Regions from separate parts of the Frankia sp. CeTa3Moorea genome, predicted to be linked through region 1. Evidence: riboswitches for the same ligand, from Rfam matches in the RefSeq annotation. Region 1 holds a riboswitch; the other holds the start of a gene.
What was found. A riboswitch is a leader RNA that binds a small molecule or an ion and turns the genes downstream of it on or off. The one in region 1 is predicted to bind S-adenosylmethionine.
Positions count from the first base shown of each region.

Region 1 (6,420 bases):
AACCTGATCATCCTTGGCCAGTACGGACTGCAGCACTGGGACTCGGGCAGCCGCGCGATCAGCAGTCCCGAGCCGCTGCCCGGGGTCGCCGCGGTCCGCGCGGCGCTGCCCGAACTGCTCCGCGACGCCCCGGTCGGCACCGCCGTCGAGGACAAGCACCAGGCGCTGGTGGTACACGTGCGGCGCACCGCCGATCCGGACTCGGCGCTCGCCGCGCTCACGCCGGCGTTGACGGCCCTCGCTGAAGACCATGGGCTGGAGGCGGCGCCGGGCAAGCGAGTGCTGGAACTGCGTCCGCCCGGGCACGACAAGGGCGGTGCGCTGCGCGAGCTCATCGCGGCCCGCCAGGCGCGCTCGGTGCTGGTCGCCGGGGACGACTACGGCGATCTGCCGGCATTCGAGGCCGTCGACGAGCTACGGGCGGGCGGGCTGCCCGGTATCACCGTGTGCAGCGACAGCCCGGAGGTCCCGGACGTGATCCGCGAACGCGCCGACCTGGTCGTGGGCGGGCCCGCCGGGATGGTCGCCCTGCTGGAGGTGCTGGTCGAGCGGCTCAGCGGCTGACCGCTCGCGCCCTCTTCGCTCATCCCCATAGGGCGCGCTCAGCCCGCCCCCGGGGCTCACCCCACCCGCATCCCTAAGCCAGGGGCATTTCCGTGAGACATCTGTCGCTGATTCGTGAGCCTCCACCGCCAGACAAGACGATCTTGATGGACCGGCGTACAGGGCTGAGCGGATGGCCTACTCTCCGCAGTGTGCGTCGGATGCCGGGAGCCGAGGAAGACACCCTGCCGCGGCTGTGGCCGACTGGCACCGCGCGGGTGCTGGTCGCCTCCAACCGGGGGCCGGTGGCGTTCGCCGTCGGGGACGACGGGAAGCTGCGGATCCGGCGGGGCGCCGGCGGCCTCGTCAGTGGCCTCAGCCGGGTGGCGGCCGACGACGGTGACGGTCCGATGGCGTGGGTGTGTGCCGCCCTCAGTGACGCCGATCGCCGGGCAGCGCGTTCCGCGCCCGCCGGCCGCCTCGATCTCGCCGGCCACGACACCGGCGGCGCCGCCGTCCGGATGCTCGACGTCGACCAGGTCGTCTTCGACCGCGCCTACAACGCAGTCGCGAACCGCACACTCTGGTTCATCCACCACCTGCTCTACGCGCCGGCGTCGCAGCCGGTCTTCGGCCCGGCGTTCCGCCGCGACTGGGAAGCGTACGAGACCTACAACGAGATGTTCGCCCAGGCCCTCGCGCACGAGGCCGCCCCGGGCGCCTCGGTGCTGATCCAGGACTACCACCTGACCCTGGTCGCCGCCCGGCTGCGGGCGCTGCGGGCGGACCTGCGGATCGCCCACTTCAGCCACACTCCCTGGGCACCGCCGGAGTACTTCCGGATACTCCCGGACGACGTCAGCGAACAGATCCTGCGCGGCATGCTCGGCGCCGACCGGCTCGGGTTCCTCACCGACGCCTGGGCCGACGCGTTCCAGGAATGCTGCCGCGACCTCCTCGGACTGCGGATCGAGCGGCGGGCGGTGACCGTCGGGACAGCCGGGCCGGGACGGGAAGCCGGGCCGGGACGGGAAGCCGGGCCGCACCGGACGGTGCGGATCGGGGTACATCCGCTCGGCGTCAACGCGGACGAGCTGCGCGGCCGGGCCGCCGCCACCGACGTGGCCGCCCGGGCCGCCGAGCTGGTCGACCTGGCCGGCGGGCGGCGGCTCATCGTCCGGGTCGACCGCACCGAGCTGTCCAAGAACATCGTCCGTGGTCTCGACGCCTACCGGGAACTGCTGCGCACCCGTCCGGAATGGCGCGGCAAGGTGATGCACCTGGTCTGCGCCTACCCGTCACGGCACGATCTGCCGGAGTACCGGGAATACACCGCCGCGGTGCAGCGCCTAGCCGCGGAGATCGAGGACGAGTTCGCCACGGACACCTGGCTGCCGCTGCGGCTGGAGATCACCGACGACTACCCCCGGTCGATCGCGGCCCTCTCGCTCGCGGAGGTGCTCGTCGTCAACCCGATCCGGGACGGCATGAACCTCGTCGCCAAGGAGGGGCCGATCGTCTCGATCAGGGATGCCGTCCTCGTGCTCTCCCGGGAGGCCGGAGCCTGCGCGGAGATGGGCACGGCGGCGCTGGTCGTCAACCCGTTCGACATCCAGGCGACCGCGCGGGCCCTGCACACCGCCCTGACGATGCCCGCCCCCGAGCGGCGCCGGCGCGCCGAGGAGCTGGCCGCCGTCGCCGGGCGGCTACCGCCCCAGCTCTGGTTCACCGACCAGCTGCACGCCCTCGCCGCCGACCGGTGACCGTCCGGTCTGCCCTGCCGGGGCCGAACGTCGACGCGCGGACGGCGTTCAGGCGGACCGCGTTCAGGCGGCAACGGCCGCTCGCACCGCGCTGGCCCAGCCGGCGCCGACCGGGCCCGCCTCGACCGTGACGTTGTCGTACCGCGCCAGCAGGGCGGCGATGTCCGGGTGCCGCACCGCGTTCGCGACCAGGTGCATCCGCCCGACATGGGGAGCCATGGCCAGGTCGCTGGCGGAATCGCCGATGGCGATCGCCTCGGCCGGTGACACCCCGCGCCGCTTGAGGTCGTAGGCGACCGCGTCCCCCTTGCCCACACCGTCCGGGACCAGATGGTAGACGTGCGGATTCACTCCGAGATCAGGCATGTGGACCGGCGAGATCAGCCCGTTGTCGCGCATGCTCAACCAGGGGAACCCGGTCTCGGCGAGCCAGCCGTCGACCTCCGACACCTCGATCTTCCCGCGAAGCATGACGTCGACCTCCCGGCCGGAGTGCCAGGGGGTGTGCAGCTCCAGCCGCCCGGGGTAGCGCTCGACCATCCAGTCGAGCAGGTACTCCGGTACCTGGTCGAAGTCGGGCGGCATCGCGCCGCGCAGGATCTCGCTGTCGCGCCCCTCGTTCCAGCCGACGATCGCGCCGAGCTCCCCGATGAACCCGTCCGCGCCGAAGATCGCCGCGGCCTCGAGAAGCTGCGGACGGGTACGCCCGCTGACCAGGACCAGCGCAACGCCGGCGCCGTGCAGCTCGGCGAGCGCACGAGCCGGCTCCAGGGTGATCGCTCCCCCCTCCGCCCGGAAGAAACAACCCTTGGGACCGACCATCGTGCCGTCAAGATCGGTATAGACGACGCGGATACTCACTGTTACAGACTCCCTGGCTCTGGCGTGATCGGGTCGATCTCCGGGCATGGGGGCGCGCGCGGCCGGTACGAGTGGGCAGGACCCGCCCGCACCGGTGAGACCACACCGAGAAACCTCCGACCGACCCATATCATGTCCACAACCAGAGGCAACACCGGTGCACGACCACCCGCGCACGGTCTACAGTACGGACAGACAACTTCATCTGGCTCATCCAGAGGGGCAGAGGGAACGGCCCAGCGAAGCCCCGGCAACCACCCGCATCCCGTGCGCGGCAGGTGCTAATTCCGTCCTGGTGGCAGACTGCCCCGGGAAAGATGAGGAGCTTCTTCATGACACTCGCGCCCGAGCGCGCCACCGGTCCCGCCCTCGACGTCGCGAACCCCGCGGTCTCGCTGTCCTGTCGGCACTGCGGCGCCACCTACCCGCTGTCCCCTACGCATGTGTGCGTGGAATGCTTCGCTCCCCTGGAAATCGCCTACGACCCGGACCTGCTGGCTCGAGTGACCCGAGAGTCCATCGAACGCGGTCCGGCGAACCTGTGGCGTTATGTCGGGCTGCTGCCCGCCGGGCATGACCCGGCGCGGCGGGTCTCCCTCGGGGCCGGCTGGACGCCGCTGCGCCCGGCCCCGCGGCTCGCCGCGGAGCTGGGGATGAAGACGCTCTATATCAAGGACGACAGCGCCAACCCCACCCATTCTTTCAAGGACCGAGTCGTCTCCGTGGCGCTCACCGCCGCCCGCGAGCTGGGCTTCACCACGGTCGCCTGCGCCTCGACGGGCAACCTCGCGCAGTCGGTGGCGGCGCATGCGGCCGGTGCCGGGCTGCGCTCGGTGGTGCTCGTACCGCACGACCTCGAGGCCGGCAAGACGGTCTCCACCGGGGTGTACGGCGGGACGCTGGTCGCCATCCAGGGCAACTACGACGACGTGAACCGGTTGTGCAGCGAGCTGGCCGGGGAGTACGAGTGGGCGTTCGTCAACGTCAACGTCCGCCCCTTCTACGCCGAGGGGTCCAAGACGCTCGGCTACGAGGTCGCCGAGCAGCTCGGCTGGCGGCTGCCCGAGCAGGTCGTCGTGCCGATCGCCTCCGGCTCGCTGCTGACAAAGATCGACAAGGCCTTCGGTGAGCTCGGCCGGCTCGGCCTGGTCGAGCCGGCGCCGTACAGGGTGTTCGGTGCGCAGGCGGCCGGCTGCAACCCGGTGGCCGCCGCGTTCGCCCGGGGCGTCGAGACCGTCGCCCCGGTCCGGCCCGCCACAATCGCCAAGTCGCTGTCGATCGGCAACCCGGCCGACGGCCCCTACGCCCTCGACGTGGCTCGGCGGACCGGCGGGGCGATCGCGGACGTGACCGACGAGGAGATCATCGACGGGATCCGGCTGCTCGCCCGCACCGAGGGCCTCTTCGGCGAGACGGCCGGTGGCGTCACCGTGGCCACCCTGCGCAGGCTGCTGCGCGAGGGGCTGCTCGACCCGGCCGCCGAGACCATCCTCTACAACACCGGCGACGGGCTGAAGACGCTTGACCCCCTTGTCGAGACGGGCGGACCGACCGCGACGATCAAGCCGTCGCTGCGCGCCTTCGAGGCCGCCGGCCTCGGCGACGACTGACTCGGGCGCAGCACAGCCCGGCCCAGCGCAGCACAGCCCGGCCCAGCGCATTCGACGAACTTCGTGGACCACGCCGGACCAACGGAAGGGCCACGGACGACGGCGAGGCGCCGCGGGGGGGATCGGAGCCGGGCACGCGGAACCATGGGTCAGCTTGCACTCACTCGTGCCGAGTGCTAAACAAGAGCTGGCACTCTCGTCTAGGGAGTGCCAAGGCTGAAACGGCGAGGCTGCCCGATCCGCGCTGTGTCCGAGGTGCATCACCCGGGTCCGGAGCAGGCGGGAGCCGTCCGTCGCGGGCGTCGTTAGGGCCAGGCCATCGAACCTGCCATCCCACTGGGAGGACCCAGAAACCATGCCGAAGATCATTGCCTTCGACGAGGAGGCTCGGCGCGGCCTGGAGCGCGGCATGAACCAGCTGGCCGATGCGGTCAAGGTCACGCTCGGGCCGAAGGGCCGCAACGTCGTGCTGGAGAAGAAGTGGGGCGTACCCACGATCACCAACGACGGTGTGAGCATCGCCAAGGAGATCGAGCTCGAGGACCCGTACGAGAAGATCGGCGCGGAACTCGTCAAGGAAGTCGCGAAGAAGACCAACGACGTCGCGGGTGACGGCACCACCACCGCCACCATCCTGGCCCAGGCCCTGGTGCGCGAGGGTCTGCGCAACGTGGCCGCCGGCGCCAACCCCCTCGGGCTGAAGAAGGGCATCGAGGTCGCGGTCGAGCGCGTCTCCGAGGAGCTGTCCAAGCAGGCCAAGGAGGTCGAGACCAAGGAGCAGATCGCCTCCACGGCGTCCATCTCCGCGGGTGACTCGGCCATCGGCGGCCTCATCGCCGAGGCGCTGGACAAGGTCGGCAAGGAAGGCGTCGTCACCGTCGAGGAGAGCAACACCTTCGGCCTCGAGCTCGAGCTCACCGAGGGTATGCGCTTCGACAAGGGCTACATCTCGCCGTACTTCGTCACGGACGCGGACCGTCAGGAAGCCGTCCTGGACGACCCGTACATCCTGATCGTCAACAGCAAGATCTCCGCGGTCAAGGACCTGCTCCCGCTACTGGAGAAGGTCATGCAGACCGGCAAGCCGCTGGCGATCATCGCCGAGGATGTCGAGGGCGAGGCGCTGGCCACCCTGGTCGTCAACAAGATCCGCGGCACCTTCAAGAGCGTCGCGGTGAAGGCCCCCGGCTTCGGTGACCGCCGCAAGGCGATCCTGGGCGACATCGCCATCCTGACCGGTGGTCAGGTCATCTCCGAGGACGTCGGCCTCAAGCTCGAGAGCACCTCGCTCGACCTGCTCGGCCGTGCCCGGAAGATCGTTGTCACCAAGGACGAGACGACCGTCGTCGAGGGTGCCGGCGACACCGACCAGATCGCCGGTCGGGTCAGCCAGATCCGCAACGAGATCGAGAAGTCGGACTCGGACTACGACCGCGAGAAGCTCCAGGAGCGGCTCGCGAAGCTGGCTGGCGGCGTCGCCGTCATCAAGGTCGGCGCGGCCACCGAGGTCGAGCTCAAGGAGAAGAAGCACCGCATCGAGGACGCGGTGTCCAACGCGAAGGCCGCCGTCGAGGAGGGCATCGTCGCCGGTGGTGGCGTCGCGCTGCTCCAGGCGTCGATCACCGCCTTCGAGAAGCTGGACC
Region 1 is NZ_CDXDOR010000170.1:2,962-9,381, reverse strand. Features, by position in the region: partial or broken gene otsB (trehalose-phosphatase) at 1-564, shown strand, start outside; gene AC08OV_RS21080 (alpha,alpha-trehalose-phosphate synthase (UDP-forming)) at 765-2,306, shown strand; gene AC08OV_RS21075 (HAD family hydrolase) at 2,370-3,167, opposite strand; SAM riboswitch class I at 3,375-3,491, shown strand; gene thrC (threonine synthase) at 3,500-4,777, shown strand; gene groL (chaperonin GroEL) at 5,133-6,420, shown strand, end outside.

Region 2 (14,785 bases), on a different contig from region 1:
AGATCAGGCTTCGTTCGGCTGCCGGGTCGTTCACCGGCCCGCCGGGCCCGGGGGCCGGCCGGGCGAGCGTCCGATCCCGAGGTCGAGGCGGCCCGGGTGCAGGGCGTCGATGAGGCCGAACTCCTCAACCACCGACAGCGGGGTGCGGTGTCCGGCCTGCACCCCGGCCGACCCCAGCCGGATGGTCCTCGTCGCTCCGGCCACCAGGGCGATGGCGACGGCGGGGGAGACGCCGAGGACGCCGGGATTGAGGTGATGTTCCGCGAACCAGTAGCGTTCGTACCCGAACTCCTCCGCCCGCCGGGCCAGATCGACGGTGTTGCGCAGTGCTTCGCCGTTCGTGCCGCCATCACTGACCGGGACGAGGTCGAGGACGGCCAATGGGATCTCACTCATCGCGAACCTTTCAGGTCGGTCGGCTCGTCTCTCACTGGGGCGGTCCGGCGGCACCGTCGTCGGCGGGCCGGGGGCGCAGCGCCGCGCCGTCGAGGGTGGGGAGCGCGGCGAGCAGGCTGCGGGTGTACTCGTGGCGGGGGTTTGCGAACAGCTCCTCGACGTCCCCGGCTTCCACGACCTGCCCGTCCTTCATCACCAGGACCCGGTCGCTGACGTGGTAGATCACGCCGAGGTGATGGGAGATGAAGACGTAGGAGATCCCCAGCCGCGCCTGCAGATCGGCCAGCAGGTCGAGCACCTGCGCCTGGATGGAGACGTCGAGGGCGGAGACCGGCTCGTCGCAGATGATGACCCGCGGTCGCGGGGCGAGCGCCCGGGCGATCGCGACCCGTTGGCGCTGCCCCCCCGACAGCTGGCGCGGCCGGCGGTCGAGCACGCTCTCGTCCAGCCCGACCTGCTCGATCAGTTCGAGGACGCGGGCCCGGCGCGCGGCGCGGCGAACCCCCTGCACCGCCAGCGGCTCGCTGATGATCTTCTGGGCGGGGTGGCGGGGGTCGAATGAACTCAGCGGGTCCTGGTAGATCACCTGGATCCGCTGCCGCAGCCCGCGCCTGGTCCGCTCGTCGATCTCACGCCAGCTTGTGCCGTCGACGTCGACTGTGCCGGAGTCGGCCTGTTCGAGGTCCAGCAGTAGCCGGGCGGTCGTGGTCTTGCCCGACCCCGACTCGCCCACGATGCCGAGCTGCTTCGCAGCGGCCTGGATCTGGTCTGCGAGGGTGTCGCGCTGCTCCCGGGCGTACTGCTTGAGGAAGGGATGCGTGACGGTGAGGCGCGCGTCGTCCTTCGTCCGGTAGCCCTGGCCGTCCCGAGCGGTCCAGCCGGCCTCGTCGAGCAGCTGGTTGGCCTTTTTCGGGTTGAAGCCGTAGGACGACTCGATCGACTTGTCATAGCCGACGGTGGACGGCGACAGCGGGCCCTTCGCGGCCGGGAAGACGCCGAAGTACAGCTTGTCGACGATGGTCGCCCAGTCGATTCCCGCGCGGAAGGCCTCCCGGACCCGGACGTCGGCGAAGGGACCCTTGGCGGTGTTCGGGTAGTAGCTGTAGTTACCGCCCGGGGCCAACGCGGTCTGGAGCTGGAATCCGGGGGTCGACTTCAGCTGGCTCACGTTTACCGGCGGGACGCTGGCGATCGCGTCGATCTGGCCGCTGGTCAGCGCTCCGTAGCGGGACGAGTCCTCGGGGATGACTTTGATCGAGAGCGCCTCGAGATAGGCGGCGCCGGTGTGCTTCGCGGTGGCGGGCGCCCACTTGTAGCCGGGATTGCGGGTGTAGTCGATGCCCCTGCCCTTGACGTAACCGCCGGTGCTGATGAAGGGACCGCTGCCGACGATCTTCGTGCACAGCGCCGACGGCGGCTGCCTGAGCGTGCTCGGCGCTTCGATGCCCAGGTAGGCCGTCGCCAGGGTGGGCAGGAAGGCCGAGGTCGGCGCGCTGAAGTGGACATCGACGTGGGTCGGGTCGACGACCGTCGTCCCGGTGTAGCCCGTGATCGTTCCGGCGGCGAGCGTCAGGGGTACGCGTTTCCTGACGCCGAAGACCTTGCTGGACATCGGGTGTCGAGACTCCTTGTCGGGATGGCCGTCGGGCCGACCGTCGGCTGGCCGTCGGTGGTCGGGTGGTCGACGGCGTGCGGCAGGGCCAGCCGTCGGGGCCGTGCCGAGCAGGGCGGACGGTTGGTCGGCGGGACCGGACCGCCGTGGGCGGCGGTGTCAGCGACAGAGGCAGCTGGACGAACAGAGGCAGCTGGACGAACGGCGCAGGTCGATGGCTAGGCGGCGGGTCAGCCGCACCTGCCCGGACCCGCCCGCCCAGGGGCTGAGCACGTGGGCAACGGCTTGTGTCCCGCACCGGCATGCGAGCGTGAAGCGGCCACTGGCGTGGCGAGTCGCTCCCGACATCTCACAGCTCCCTCGGCTCGGGCCCGGGAGTACGGGCCCGCGCTTGCCGCACCCGGGGGCACGGCCGTGTCCTCATCCGGGGCACCCCTTCGCGAACGAGGGTTGCCGGTCAACAAGCCAGGGCTGAACGTTGGCGCTCGTGACAGCTCGGTCAACCATCAGCCAAGCGGCTGATCTGACAAACCTAGTAGGCAAACTTAGTGGGGTAAGTAGAGTTTGTCGATAGAGCTAGTGAAATATTGGGCTCTTCGCAGTGCGGCGGATGCCGAATCCGGTCAGTGCCCCTTGGCCGCGCGGAAGCCCTTCTCCAGGTCGGCCAGGATGTCGTCGACCCCCTCGATGCCGACCGACAGGCGGATCAGCTCCTCGCTCACCCCGCTGTTGGCCTGCTCGGCGGGGGTGAGCTGGGCGTGGGTCGTGGACGCCGGATGAATCGCCAGCGAGCGGACGTCCCCGACGTTGGCGAGATGGCTGTGCAGTTCGAGGGCCTCGATGAACGCCCGCCCGGCGGCGTCACCACCGCGGATACCGAAGGCCAGCACGGCGCCGGCACCATCGGGCAGGTAGCGCCGGGCCGCCGGATACCAGCGGCTCGACGCCAGGCCCGGGTAGGCGACCCAGATCACCTCGTCCCGCTCGGACAGCCACTGTGCCACCCGCAGCGCGCCCGCGCTGTGCCGCTCCATCCGTAGCGACAACGTCTCCATCCCCTGGAGCAGCAGGAAGGCGTTCATCGGGGACAGGGCCGGGCCCAGGTCGCGCAGCAGCCGCGCGCGGGCCCGCACGATGTAGGCGGTCTCTGGGAACGCGTCGAGGAAGACCAGGCCGTGGTAGGCCGGATCCGGTGCGGTGAACCGCGGATAACGGCCGTTGCCCCAGTCGAAACGCCCGCCGTCGACGATGACACCGCCGATCGACGTCCCGTGCCCGCCGATGAACTTGGTGGCGGAGTGCACCACGATGTCGGCGCCGTGTTCGAGAGGGCGGCTCAGGTACGGCGACGCCAGGGTGTTGTCCACGATCAGCGGTACCCCCGCGGCGTGCCCCACCTCGGCGATCCTGGCGACGTCGAGAACGTTCCCACGGGGGTTGCCGATGGTCTCGCCGTAGAGCGCGGCGGTGTTCGGCCGGATCGCCGCGCGCCAGGCGTCGAGGTCGTCCGGGTCGTCGACGAAGGTGGTCTCGATCCCGAACTCCGCCAGCGTGTTCCTGAACAGCGCGTACGTCCCGCCGTACAGCGAGGTCGACGACACCAGGTGCGCCCCGGCGGCGGCGAGGTTCAGCACCGCCAGGGACTGGGCGGCCTGGCCGCTGGCGGTCGCCAGGGCCGCGACCCCGCCCTCCAGATCCGCGATGCGCTGTTCGAAGACGTCCTGCGTGGGGTTGACGACCCGGGTGTAAGTGAAGCCGACCTCGGCCAGCGAGAACAGCTCGGCCGCGTGCCGCGTGTCGTCGAACACGAAGGAGGTCGTCTGGTAGATCGGCACGGCGCGCGCGCCGGTCGCCGGGTCCGGGGCGGCTCCGGCGTGGAGCTGCCGGGTCTCGAAGCTCCGACCCGGGGGGATCGTCGTCACAGGGCTTTTCCTTTGGGTCCTTTGGGGTGCTCGACGTCGGCCTCGACGTCGGCGTAGTAGCGCCGCGCCACCTCGGGATGGCTGCGTAGCCAGCTCTTGAGGGTGTTCACCCCGTGCTGGGCGAAGATCGGATTGTGCGGATCGGGCGGGGGCGCGTCGGTGATCTGCCGGAGCAGCTCGCCCGGCAGCGGAACCGGTTCCAGGGTGGCCGACAGCCGCGGCCCGAAGAAGAACGCCACGGACACCCGCTCGTGGCCCGATGGTGGGCTGACGACCCGGTGCACGGTCGCCCGGTAGTAGCGCCGCGTCGCCAGCTCGAACATCTCGCCGATGTTGACGACGAACGCGCCGGGTTCGGGGACCGCGTCGATCCAGCCGTCGGCCCCGTCCGCCACCTGCAGGCCGGCCGCCCCCACCGCCGGCTCACCCGGCTCGCCCGGCCCGCCGGCCGGGGCCCGCTCCGGGAGCACGCGGACGTGGTCCTGGAGGACGAACGTGAGGAAGCCGCCGTCCTTGTGCGCCCCGACTCCCTGGTCGTAGCCGGCTCCCTGGCCGTAGCCGTCGCCGAAGCCGGGCGGCGCCGGTCGGTACCGGATCAGCTTCAGGTGCGAGCGCGGCTCGTCGGCGAAGGTCCGGTCGAGGTGGTCGGCGGGCAGGCCCAGCGACTCGGCGAACGCCCGGACCAGCATCCGGCCCAGCCGGCCCAGCTCCGCCATGTAGGCGAGCACGGTGTCACGCACCTCGGGCAGGGCCGCGGGCCACTGGTTGGGACCGTCGAGGCGCAGGTAGACCGGATCGTCGGGGCCGAGGTCACGGGCCGGGCGCTCATCGGAGATGTCGATCTGTTCGCGGAGGTCGGGGCGGCCCCGGGTGATCTCGTGCCCGAGCCGGGTATACCCGCGGAAGTGCGGCGAGTGGATGTTCTCGATCTCCAGCTTCGACGCCTCGGGCAGCTGGAAGAACCGGCGGCTCACGTCGAGGATCGCGGTGGTGAGCGAGGCCGGGACGCCGTGTCCGGTCAGGTAGAAGAACCCCGGGCCGTGGCAGGCCTCGCGCAGGGCGGCGAGGAACTCACCTCGGTTCGTGGCGCCGGTCCGGAAGGGATCGATGTCGAGGGTGGGCAGCGTCCGGGCCGGGGCGAGCCGGTTCGCCTGGTGGGCGAAGCCGCCTGTCATCGTCGGAATCCTCCCTGCGCCGCGGGCCTCATGCCGGGTTCGCCTTGACGGCTCGCGCGGCTGCTCGACACCGCCGCGTTCCCGAGACCCGCCGCGCCCCGGGAGCGTCCGTGACGTTCGTCCGCCCGTCGCCTGTCCCGCGCCAGGGTAGCGCCGCTACGGCGCAGCCGTGGGAGAACTACGAGCTGTTCCGGCGGCTGTGGCGCTCCGACCGGTGACCCGGCGGGGCCGGTTCCGCGCTCACGGCCACGACCCCGCCGATGGCTACCGGAACCGAGCCTGTCCTACAGCCGACCCGGTAACTCCCATGAGCCCGGTAACTCCCTCTGGGTAGAGCCAGCGGAGTTAGCCGGCGAGGAGCTGGCGGGCCATGACGATGCGCTGGATCTGGTTGGTACCTTCGTAGATTTGGGTGATCTTCGCGTCCCGCATGAGCCGTTCGGCGGGGAAGTCCTGGGTGTAGCCGTAGCCGCCGAGTAGCTGTACGGCGTCGGTGGTCACCTGCATGGCGGTGTCCGACGCCAGACACTTGGCGGCGGCGCCGAAGAACGTGAGGTCGGCGTCCTCCCGCTCGGACTTGGCGGCGGCGACATACACCATCTGGCGCGCGGCCTCCAGCGCCATGGCCATGTCGGCAAGCATGAACTGGATCCCCTGGAAGTCCGCGATGCGCTTGCCGAACTGCTTGCGCTCCTTGACGTAGTCCAGGGCGAGGTCGAGTGCGCCCTGGGCGATGCCGATGGCTTGTGCACCGATGGTCACCCGAGTGTGGTCGAGAGTACGCAGTGCCAGCCGGAGGCCGTGACCGAGCTCCCCGATGAGACGGTCCTCGGGAATGCGACAGTCGTCGAAGAGCAGCTCGCGGGTCGGAGAGCCCTTGATGCCCAGCTTCTTCTCCGGGCTGCCGACGGAGAAGCCCGGGTCGGAGCTCTCCACGATGAAAGCGCTGATGTTGGCGCCGCGTCGGCCGTCGGGGTCGGTGACGGCGAGCACGGTGTAGTATTCGGAGATCCCCGCGTTGGTGATCCAGGACTTCTGCCCGGAGAGCACCCAGTGGTCGCCGTCGCGGACGGCGCGGGTCTTCATCGCAGCGGTGTCGGAGCCGGCCTCACGTTCGGAGAGGCCGTAGGAGAAGGCGGCCTCGCCGCGGGCCAGCGGTGGGAGGTATCGCTGTTTCAGGTCGTCGGTGCCGCCGAGGATGAGCGGGAGGCTGCCGAGCTTGTTCACGGCGGGGATCAGGGAGGAGGACGCGCAGACGCGGGCGACCTCCTCGATGACGATGCAGGTGGCGAGCGCGTCGGCGCCGACGCCGTCGTACTCGGCGGGGACGTGGGGCGCGTGGAAGTCGGAGGCCACCAGCGCGTCGTAGGCCTCCTGCGGGAACCGGCTGTGGGCGTCGACGTGGGCGGCGTACGGCGCGATCTTGTCGTAGGCCAGGGTGCGTACGGCGTCGCGCAGCTCGAGGTGCTCGTCGCTGAGTCGGTACAGGTCGAAGTCGGTGGCGGTCATGGGTTCCTCGCTCGCTAGGTCGCTTACCAGGGCGCTCAGTTACTTCAGTTACTAGGGCGCTCAGTAGGTGTAGAAGCCACGGCCGGTCTTGCGGCCCAGCAGGCCAGCGTCGACCATGCGGGCCAGCAGCGGCGGCGGCGCATAGAGGGGTTCCTTGAACTCCTCGTACAGCGACTCGGCCACCGCCTTGGTGGTGTCCAGCCCGATCAGGTCAGCCAGCGCCAGTGGTCCTTGCGGGTGGGCGGCACCACGGACCAGTCCCTGGTCGATGTCCTCGGCCGTGGCGAACCCGGACTCCAGCATCCGGATCGCCGAGAGCACGAACGGGATCAGCAGGGCGTTGACCACGAAGCCCGCTCGGTCCTGGCAGTCGATGGCGTGCTTGCCCAGATCGTCCTGCACGAACGCCCGCGCCCGCTCGGTCGTCTCCGGGCCGGTCAGCAGGCTCGGCACTAGCTCGACTAGGGACAGCACCGGGACCGGGTTGAAGAAGTGGATACCCAGGACGTGGGTGGGCCGTTCGGTGGCCACGGCGAGCTTCATGATCGGAATGGAGGAGGTGTTGGAGGCCAGCACCGCGTCCGGGTCCTTGACGACGTCGTTGAGTCGCTTGAACAGCGCGGACTTGGCGGTCTCGTCCTCGACGATCGCCTCCACCACGAGGCCGCGGTCGGCCAGGGCCTCGATGTCCTCGACGACCTGGATGCGTGCGAGCACCTCCGCGGCGCTGGCCACCTTGCCGCGGCTCTCCGCGCGGGACAGTGATGTCTCCAGACGCTGCCGTCCCGCGGCCACGGCGGGCGTGGTCATCTCCACGACGACCACGTCCTTGCCGGCGCGGGCGCAGACCTCGGCGATCCCGGCACCCATCAGGCCACAGCCGACGACACCGACCTTGTTGATGGCGTTCACCTGGCTCCTCCTCCACGGTGTTGGTACGCAGTATCATAGTTGTGGAACTACGTACCACCAAGTAATTTCGGTGCCGTGGAGCAGCAGCCGGCCCGCTTGGCCAAGGACAGGCTCGTCGCGGCGGCGTTCGAGCTTTTCGAGGAGCGTGGCTTCGAGGGCACGACGGTCGACGACATCGCGCAACGCGCGGGCGTCGGTCGGACGACGTTCTTCCGGATCTACCGGTCCAAGGAGGACGTGATCTTTCCTGAGCACGACGTGCTGCTCGGCCACATCGAAGCCCGGCTCGCGACCGCCGCTCCAGAGACCCGCGGGCTCGCTCTCGCGGAGGCCGCCCGCATCGTGTTGCAGCACTACCTCGCCGAGGGCGAGCTCGCGCGCGCCCGCTACCGCCTGACCAGCACCGTCCCTGTACTCCGCGCCCGCGAGGTGGCCGGCATCCGGCAGTATCAGCGCCTGTTCGCCAGGTTCCTGCGCGACTGGATGGGCAACGAGCCCGACGGCGCCCTGCGTGCCGAGCTGGTGTCCGCGGCCATCGTCACCGCCCACAACCATGTGCTCCGACGCTGGCTCCGAGGCGAGACCACCTCCCCCGGCGAGGAGTTCAACCGTGCGATGGAGGTGGCGCTCGAGCATCTCGAAACACCTGCCGAAGCCGGGACAGCCGTCGTCGTATTCCGCACCTCCGCCGGCGTGGACGCCGTGGTCACCCGGCTGCGTCGGGCACTTGAAGAGGAACAGCGGCGCCCCTTGAGCTAGCGAGGGTGTCTGAAAAGGATGCCGGCGGACCTACTTCGCGGTACTGGTCACGGAAGGGGACGGCCGGACCGCGCCGGGGAACGGTGGCGATCGACCGAAGGGCAGGATGGGCACACGGTCCGGGGCGGACACCGCCCGCCCCGGCCGTTCTGTTCGTTGCCCCGCTCGGTCCGTTACCCTGCTACCCCATCCGAAGCTGGAGATCGTCTTGTCCCACCCCGAGGAAGCGGTGATTCTCATCGTCCCGGCGTCCCGGCGGCTGCCATGACCGGACGCGAACCCTTCCGCGGCGCGGTCCTCGACGCGGTGCTGGAACGGATCACCTATGCCAACGAGGAGACCGGCTACACGGTCGCGCGGGTCGACACCGGGCGCGGCGGCGACCTGGTGACCGTCGTTGGGGCGTTGCTCGGCGCGCAGCCGGGGGAGTCGCTACGGATGCGGGGGCGATGGGGCTCGCACCCGCAGTACGGCCGCCAGTTCCAGGTCGAGGATTACACGACCGTGCTGCCGGCGACCGTCCAGGGCGTGCAGCGCTATCTCGGCTCGGGCCTCATCAAGGGCATCGGTCCGCGCCTGGCCGAACGCATCGTCGAGCATTTCGGGGTCGCGGCGCTGGACGTCATCGAAAAGGAGCCGGAACGGCTCATCGAGGTGCCGAAGCTCGGCCCGAAGCGTACCAGGGCGATCGCCGAGGCGTGGGAGGAACAGAAGGCCATCAAGGAGGTGATGGTCTTTCTTCAGGGGGTGGGTGTGTCCACCTCGCTGGCGGTGCGGATCTACAAACAGTACGGGGACGCGTCGATCGGTGTGGTGCGCAATGAGCCCTACCGGCTGGCCACGGACGTCTGGGGCATCGGGTTCCGCACCGCGGACACCATCGCGAAGGCGGTGGGGATTCCGCATGACAGTCCGCAGCGGATCAAGGCTGGCCTGCTGTTCACGCTGTCCGAGGCCACCGACGGCGGTGGCCACTGCTTTCTGCCCGAACCCCGGCTCATCAGCGACGCCGTGCAGATTCTCCAGGTCGACACCGGCGACGTCATCGAGTGCCTGGGGGAGCTGGTCGCCGAGGACGGGGTCGTCCGGGAGGAGGTTCCGAGCGAGGATCCGGCGACGCCGACGGCCGCGATCTACCTGGTGCCCTTCCACCGGGCCGAGATCTCCGTCGCCGGCCAGTTGCGCCGCCTGCTGAACACCGGCGCGGACCGGTTGGCCGCCTTCGTCTCGGTGGACTGGGACCGGGCGTTGGGCTGGCTGCGGGAGCGGACCGGGGTCGAGCTCGCGCCGGCACAGCGCGATGCGGTGCAGCTTGCCCTGACGTCCAAGGTCGCCGTGCTGACGGGCGGACCGGGCTGCGGCAAGAGTTTCACCGTCCGCTCCATCGTGACGCTCGCGCTGGCCCGGCAGGCGAAGGTGATCCTCGCCGCGCCGACCGGCCGGGCCGCGAAGCGGCTGACCGAGCTGACCGGGCACGAGGCATCGACGGTGCACCGGCTACTGGAGCTGCGGCCGGGCGGTGACGCCGCCTTCGACCGGGACCGCCCGCTCGACGCCGACCTGATCGTCGTCGACGAGGCGTCGATGGTCGACCTGCTGCTGGCGAACAAGCTTGCCAAGGCGGTTCCGCCCGGCGCGCATCTGCTGCTGGTCGGCGACGTCGACCAGCTGCCATCGGTCGGTGCCGGCCAGGTGCTGCGCGACCTGCTCGCCGAGGGGACGCCGATCCCGCATGTCCGGCTCACCCAGGTCTTCCGAGCAGCGACCGAGTCCGGGGTGGTGACCAACGCGCACCGCATCAACCGCGGCGACTATCCGCTGGTCCGGGGACTGCCCGACTTCTTCCTGTTCGCCGCCGAGGAGGCGGAGGAGGCGGCGAAGATCACCGCGGAGGTGGTCGCCCGGCGGATCCCGGCGAAGTTCGGGCTCGATCCGCGCCGGGACGTGCAGGTGCTGACCCCGATGCACCGCGGCCCGGCGGGGGCCGGCGCGCTGAACACCCTGCTGCAGGAGGCCCTGACGCCGTCCCGCCCGAACGTGGCCGAGCGGCGCTTTGGCAGCCGGACGTTCCGGGTCGGCGACAAGGTCACGCAGGTGCGCAACAACTACGACAAGGGCGCGAGCGGGGTCTTCAACGGCACTCTCGGCGTGGTCACCGCGCTGAATGTGGAAAACCAGACGCTCACCATCCGGACCGACGAGGACGAGGACATCGACTACGACTTCGGGGAGCTCGACGAGCTGACCCACGCCTACGCGGTGACGATCCACCGCTCCCAGGGCAGTGAGTACCCCGCGGTCGTCATCCCGCTCACCACCAGCGCCTGGATGATGCTGCAACGCAACCTGCTCTACACGGCCGTCACCCGGGCGAAGACGCTGGTCGTGCTGGTGGGGTCCCGCCGGGCGATCGGCCAGGCGGTGCGGGCCGCCGGTCACGGCCAGCGGCACACCGCGCTCGACCACCGGCTGCGTAGCGGGTGAACGGTGAGCACCGTATATCACCAGATACCAGATACCACCCGTTCGCAACGGTAATGGCGACACGGTCAGCTCGACGCCGCCACGCCCACGCTCGCGCTGGTTGCCGCGGCTATGACCGCCGCCTCCGCTTCCGCGAGGACCTTCTTGACGATCGGTCGGCCTCCCGACCGCTATGAACCATGTCATATCTACCGCTGACGTTAGATGGAGACGCTACCTTCGTGCGGTGACGACTTCCGACACCGCCGCCGGCATCCTGCCGCTCGGGGCCGACGAGGTCCTGGCCCGGCCCGGTCCGGACAACTACAAGTGGATCGCGCTGTCGAACGCGACCATCGGCATCCTGATGGTGACGATCAACAGTTCGATTCTTCTCATCGCCCTTCCGGACATCTTCCGGGGAATCGAGATAGACCCGCTCGCACCGGAGAACACCTCGTACTTCCTCTGGATCATGATGGGATTCTTGCTGGTCACCTCGGTGCTCGTGGTGAGTCTGGGGCGGGTCGGCGACATGTTCGGCCGGGTGCGGATGTATAACCTCGGCTTCGCGATCTTCACGCTGTTCTCGATCCTGCTCGCCGTCACCTGGATGCATGGCACGGCAGCCGCCTGGTGGATCATTATCATGCGGGTGCTGCAGGGCGTGGGCGGTGCCTTCCTCGTCGCCAACTCCAGCGCGATCATCACTGACGCCTTCCCGGCGAACGAACGCGGGCTCGCCCTGGGGGTCAACGGCGTCGCGGCGATCGTCGGATCATTTCTGGGGCTGTTGATCGGAGGTTTGCTGGCGCCGGTCGAATGGCATCTGGTCTTTCTTGTCTCGGTGCCGTTCGGCATCTTCGGGACGGCCTGGGCCTACCTGAAGCTGCGCGACAACGGGGCGCGCACCCAGGTCCGGATCGACTGGGCCGGCAACATCACGTTCGCGGTCGGCCTCATCGCGATCCTGACCGGCATCGTCTACGGGCTGCAGCCCTATGGCGGTCACACGATGGGCTGGACCAAGCCGTTCGTGCTGAGCTGCCTGTTCGGCGGTCTCGCGGTGCTGATCGGCTTCGTCGTCATCGAGCTGCGCTCCGCCGACCCGATGTTCCGCCTGGACCTGTTCCGGAGCCGGACCTTCACCATGGGCAGCATCGCGGCCCTGCTCGGCGCGCTCGCCCGTGGTGGTCTGCAGTTCATATTGATCATCTGGCTGCAGGGGATCTGGTTGCCGCTGCCTGGCTACAGCTTCGAGAAGACCCCGCTGTGGGCCGGCATCTACCTGATTCCGGTGACCGTCGGATTCCTGGTGGCGGGGCCGCTGGCCGGCCGGTTCGCCGACCGCTACGGTGCGCGTCCGTTCGCCACCCTGGGGCTGGTGATCACGGCGGTGGCGTTCCTGCTGTTCGACGCCATTCCCATCGACTTCGACTATCCGTGGTTCGCGCTGATCCTGTTGCTGATGGGCCTGTCCATGGGCCTGTTCGCGGGGCCGAACACCAGCAGCGTGATGAACACGCTGCCGCCCAACCAGCGTGGTGCCGGTGCCGGCATGCTCAACACGTTCCAGAACTCGGCCAGCGTGCTGTCCATCGGTGTCTTCTTCACCATCATCGCGCTCGGGCTGGCCGCCAGCCTTCCGGACGCCATGTACTCCGGGCTTGTCGGGCAGGGCGTCTCCCCGGCGAAGGCGCACGAGCTGGCGGACCTGCCGCCGATCGGCAGCCTGTTCGCCGCATTCCTCGGGTACAACCCCACCGAGCGACTGCTCGGCCTGGACACCCTGTCGCAGCTCGACCCGGCGAAGGCCGACTTCCTCACCGGGCACACCTTCTTCCCGAACCTCATCTCCGGGCCGTTCGGTGACGGTTTGCGCCTCGCCTTCGCCTTCGCCGCCGTCGTCTGCCTGGTCGCCGCGGGCTTCTCCTGGCTGCGCGGGAAGGACCGGCCGCACGTGCGCCGTCCACTGCTCGAAGAGACGGCCGAGGGGCTGGCCGGCGCGGGCGACATCGCGGCGATGGAGGACGGTGCCGGGAGTGCTCTTCCGAGCAGCCCCCTGGTCGCCGAGCGATAGGCCGCGGGATAGGCCGAGCGCGGGACAGGCCGAGCGGGAGAAAGGCCCCGACGTCGATGATCAGATCCGCCGATGGCGTCATGCGGGACAATCGCCTGGTGCGGGACGGCGACGCAGCCAAGAGCGCGGCCAGGGACGCGGCCAAGGACGCGGCTCGTGACCTGCGCGGGATCGGTCAGGCCGCGCAGGAGTTGGGCGTCTCGGTGCGGGCCCTGCGGTACTACCAGGAGGTGGGGCTGCTCACCCCGTCTGGGCGCACCCTGGGCGGGAACCGGCTGTACGCGGATTCCGACCTCGCCCGGGTGCGGCGCATCCGCGAGCTGCAGACGCTGCTCGGCTTCAACCTGGACGAGATCCGCACGATCCTCGCCTACGAGGATCGTCTCGCCCAGGTCCGGCAGGAGTACCACGTGGCGTCCGACGACGCGGACCGCATCCGGCTGCTGACCGAGGGCACGTCGGCCTACCGGAGGCTCCGTGTCGAGATCGACGAGAAAATCAGCCGGCTGGTGGCCTGCCGTGACGAGATCGACGAACGGATTGAGCGGGCGGACCGGCTGGCCAAGGGGGTCGCCGACAGCTCCCAGTGATCACCCGATCGTCGGTTGGGCCGGCGTGCCGGGTCGGTCCGGGAACCTCGACCGCCAGGAGCGCCACATCGTCGTTCAGCGTCGATCGCGTCCAGTCCCGGACCCGGTCGGCGAGATCGGTCAGCGCCTCGTCGAGTGACGCGTGGGCGAACGCGGCCTCGACCGCGGGTAGTAGGGGAAAGAAGGCGCCGGTCGTGGGGGCGCGTGCCTCGGTGATGCCGTCGGTATAGAGCAGCAGGCGATCCCCCGCCCGCAGCGCGGCGTCCGTCACGTTGCTCCCGTCCATGATCAGCCCGAGCGGTGGCAGCCTGGACGAGACGGTGAGCAGATCCGCCTGCCCGGCACGAACGAGAACGGGATCGGGATGTCCCGCGTTCGCCAGCGTCAGACGGCTGCCGTCGACCTGCCCGACGACCGCGGTGACGAAGTCGTCCAGGCCGCTGACATCGGCGACCTCCGCGTCGAGGTTCGCCAGCAGATCGCGCAGGTCGCCCGTGTGTCGACTCATTAGCCGGAAGCAGCTGAGCACCCGGCTCGCGATCCGCACGGCGTCGAGCCCCTTGCCCCGTACGTCACCAATGAGCAGGCGGGTTCCCCACGGGCTGTCGACGACCTCGTACAGATCCCCACCGATCATGGCCTCCACGGTGGCACTCTCGTAGCGGACGGCGAACCGCAGCCCCCCGGACGACGACGGGACGGGACTGAGGATCGTCTGCTGCGCCACCTCGGCCACCCGAGTGACGTTCTGCAGCTTCGTCTCGCGTCGGATGTTGTACCGGCTGACCAGGACGGCCATCACTCCGCCGGCCGTGACCCCGACCAACCGGACCACCTGGGCCGTCGGGCCACCGCCGCTCCGGCCGAACAGGTCATTGTGCAGACTCAGCAGGATGCCCGCCAGGATCGCCGCCACCCCGTAGCCGGCGGTCAGCCGGGGGCCGGCGAACGTGGCCGCGAGCATGGGGCTCAGAATCGCGAGTCCGAGCATGTTCCATCCCGGGTTGCTCAGGTGCAGTCCGACCACCAGGGCGAGTATGAGCAACGGGGCGATCGGGGCGAACCAGCGCAGCACCCTCAGCACCGCACCCTCAGCACCCCCGGGAGATCCGTCCGGGGATCTCGCCTTGGGTAGGCCGCATGGTTGTCTGTCTACCCGCGAGCGGTCCGGACCGAACCCGCCGAAGTCCTGCTTCCAGGGGTCCTCACCAGCCAGCGCGGTCGGTTCTCCCGCCGATCAGGTCGGTGCCTCCTCATACACTGGCCCACATGACCACGCCTGGTATCCGTCTTGATCTGCCGACGACGTACGCGCCGTCGTCGGTAGAGTCCGGGCTGTACCGGCGCTGGATCGAGCAGGGTGTCTT
Region 2 is NZ_CDXDOR010000073.1:9,825-24,609, reverse strand. Features, by position in the region: gene AC08OV_RS14305 (hypothetical protein) at 1-34, opposite strand, end outside; gene AC08OV_RS14300 (LLM class flavin-dependent oxidoreductase) at 31-396, opposite strand; gene AC08OV_RS14295 (ABC transporter substrate-binding protein) at 428-2,008, opposite strand; SAM riboswitch class IV at 2,391-2,501, opposite strand; gene AC08OV_RS14290 (bifunctional o-acetylhomoserine/o-acetylserine sulfhydrylase) at 2,632-3,930, opposite strand; gene AC08OV_RS14285 (isopenicillin N synthase family dioxygenase) at 3,927-5,105, opposite strand; gene AC08OV_RS14280 (acyl-CoA dehydrogenase family protein) at 5,451-6,614, opposite strand; gene AC08OV_RS14275 (3-hydroxybutyryl-CoA dehydrogenase) at 6,675-7,526, opposite strand; gene AC08OV_RS14270 (TetR family transcriptional regulator) at 7,566-8,285, shown strand; gene recD2 (SF1B family DNA helicase RecD2) at 8,550-10,769, shown strand; gene AC08OV_RS14260 (MFS transporter) at 10,996-12,828, shown strand; gene AC08OV_RS14255 (MerR family transcriptional regulator) at 12,909-13,418, shown strand; gene AC08OV_RS14250 (PP2C family protein-serine/threonine phosphatase) at 13,327-14,502, opposite strand; partial or broken gene AC08OV_RS14245 (valine--tRNA ligase) at 14,688-14,785, shown strand, end outside.
Region 2: another riboswitch for S-adenosylmethionine. It lies ahead of AC08OV_RS14295 (ABC transporter substrate-binding protein); the one in region 1 lies ahead of thrC (threonine synthase).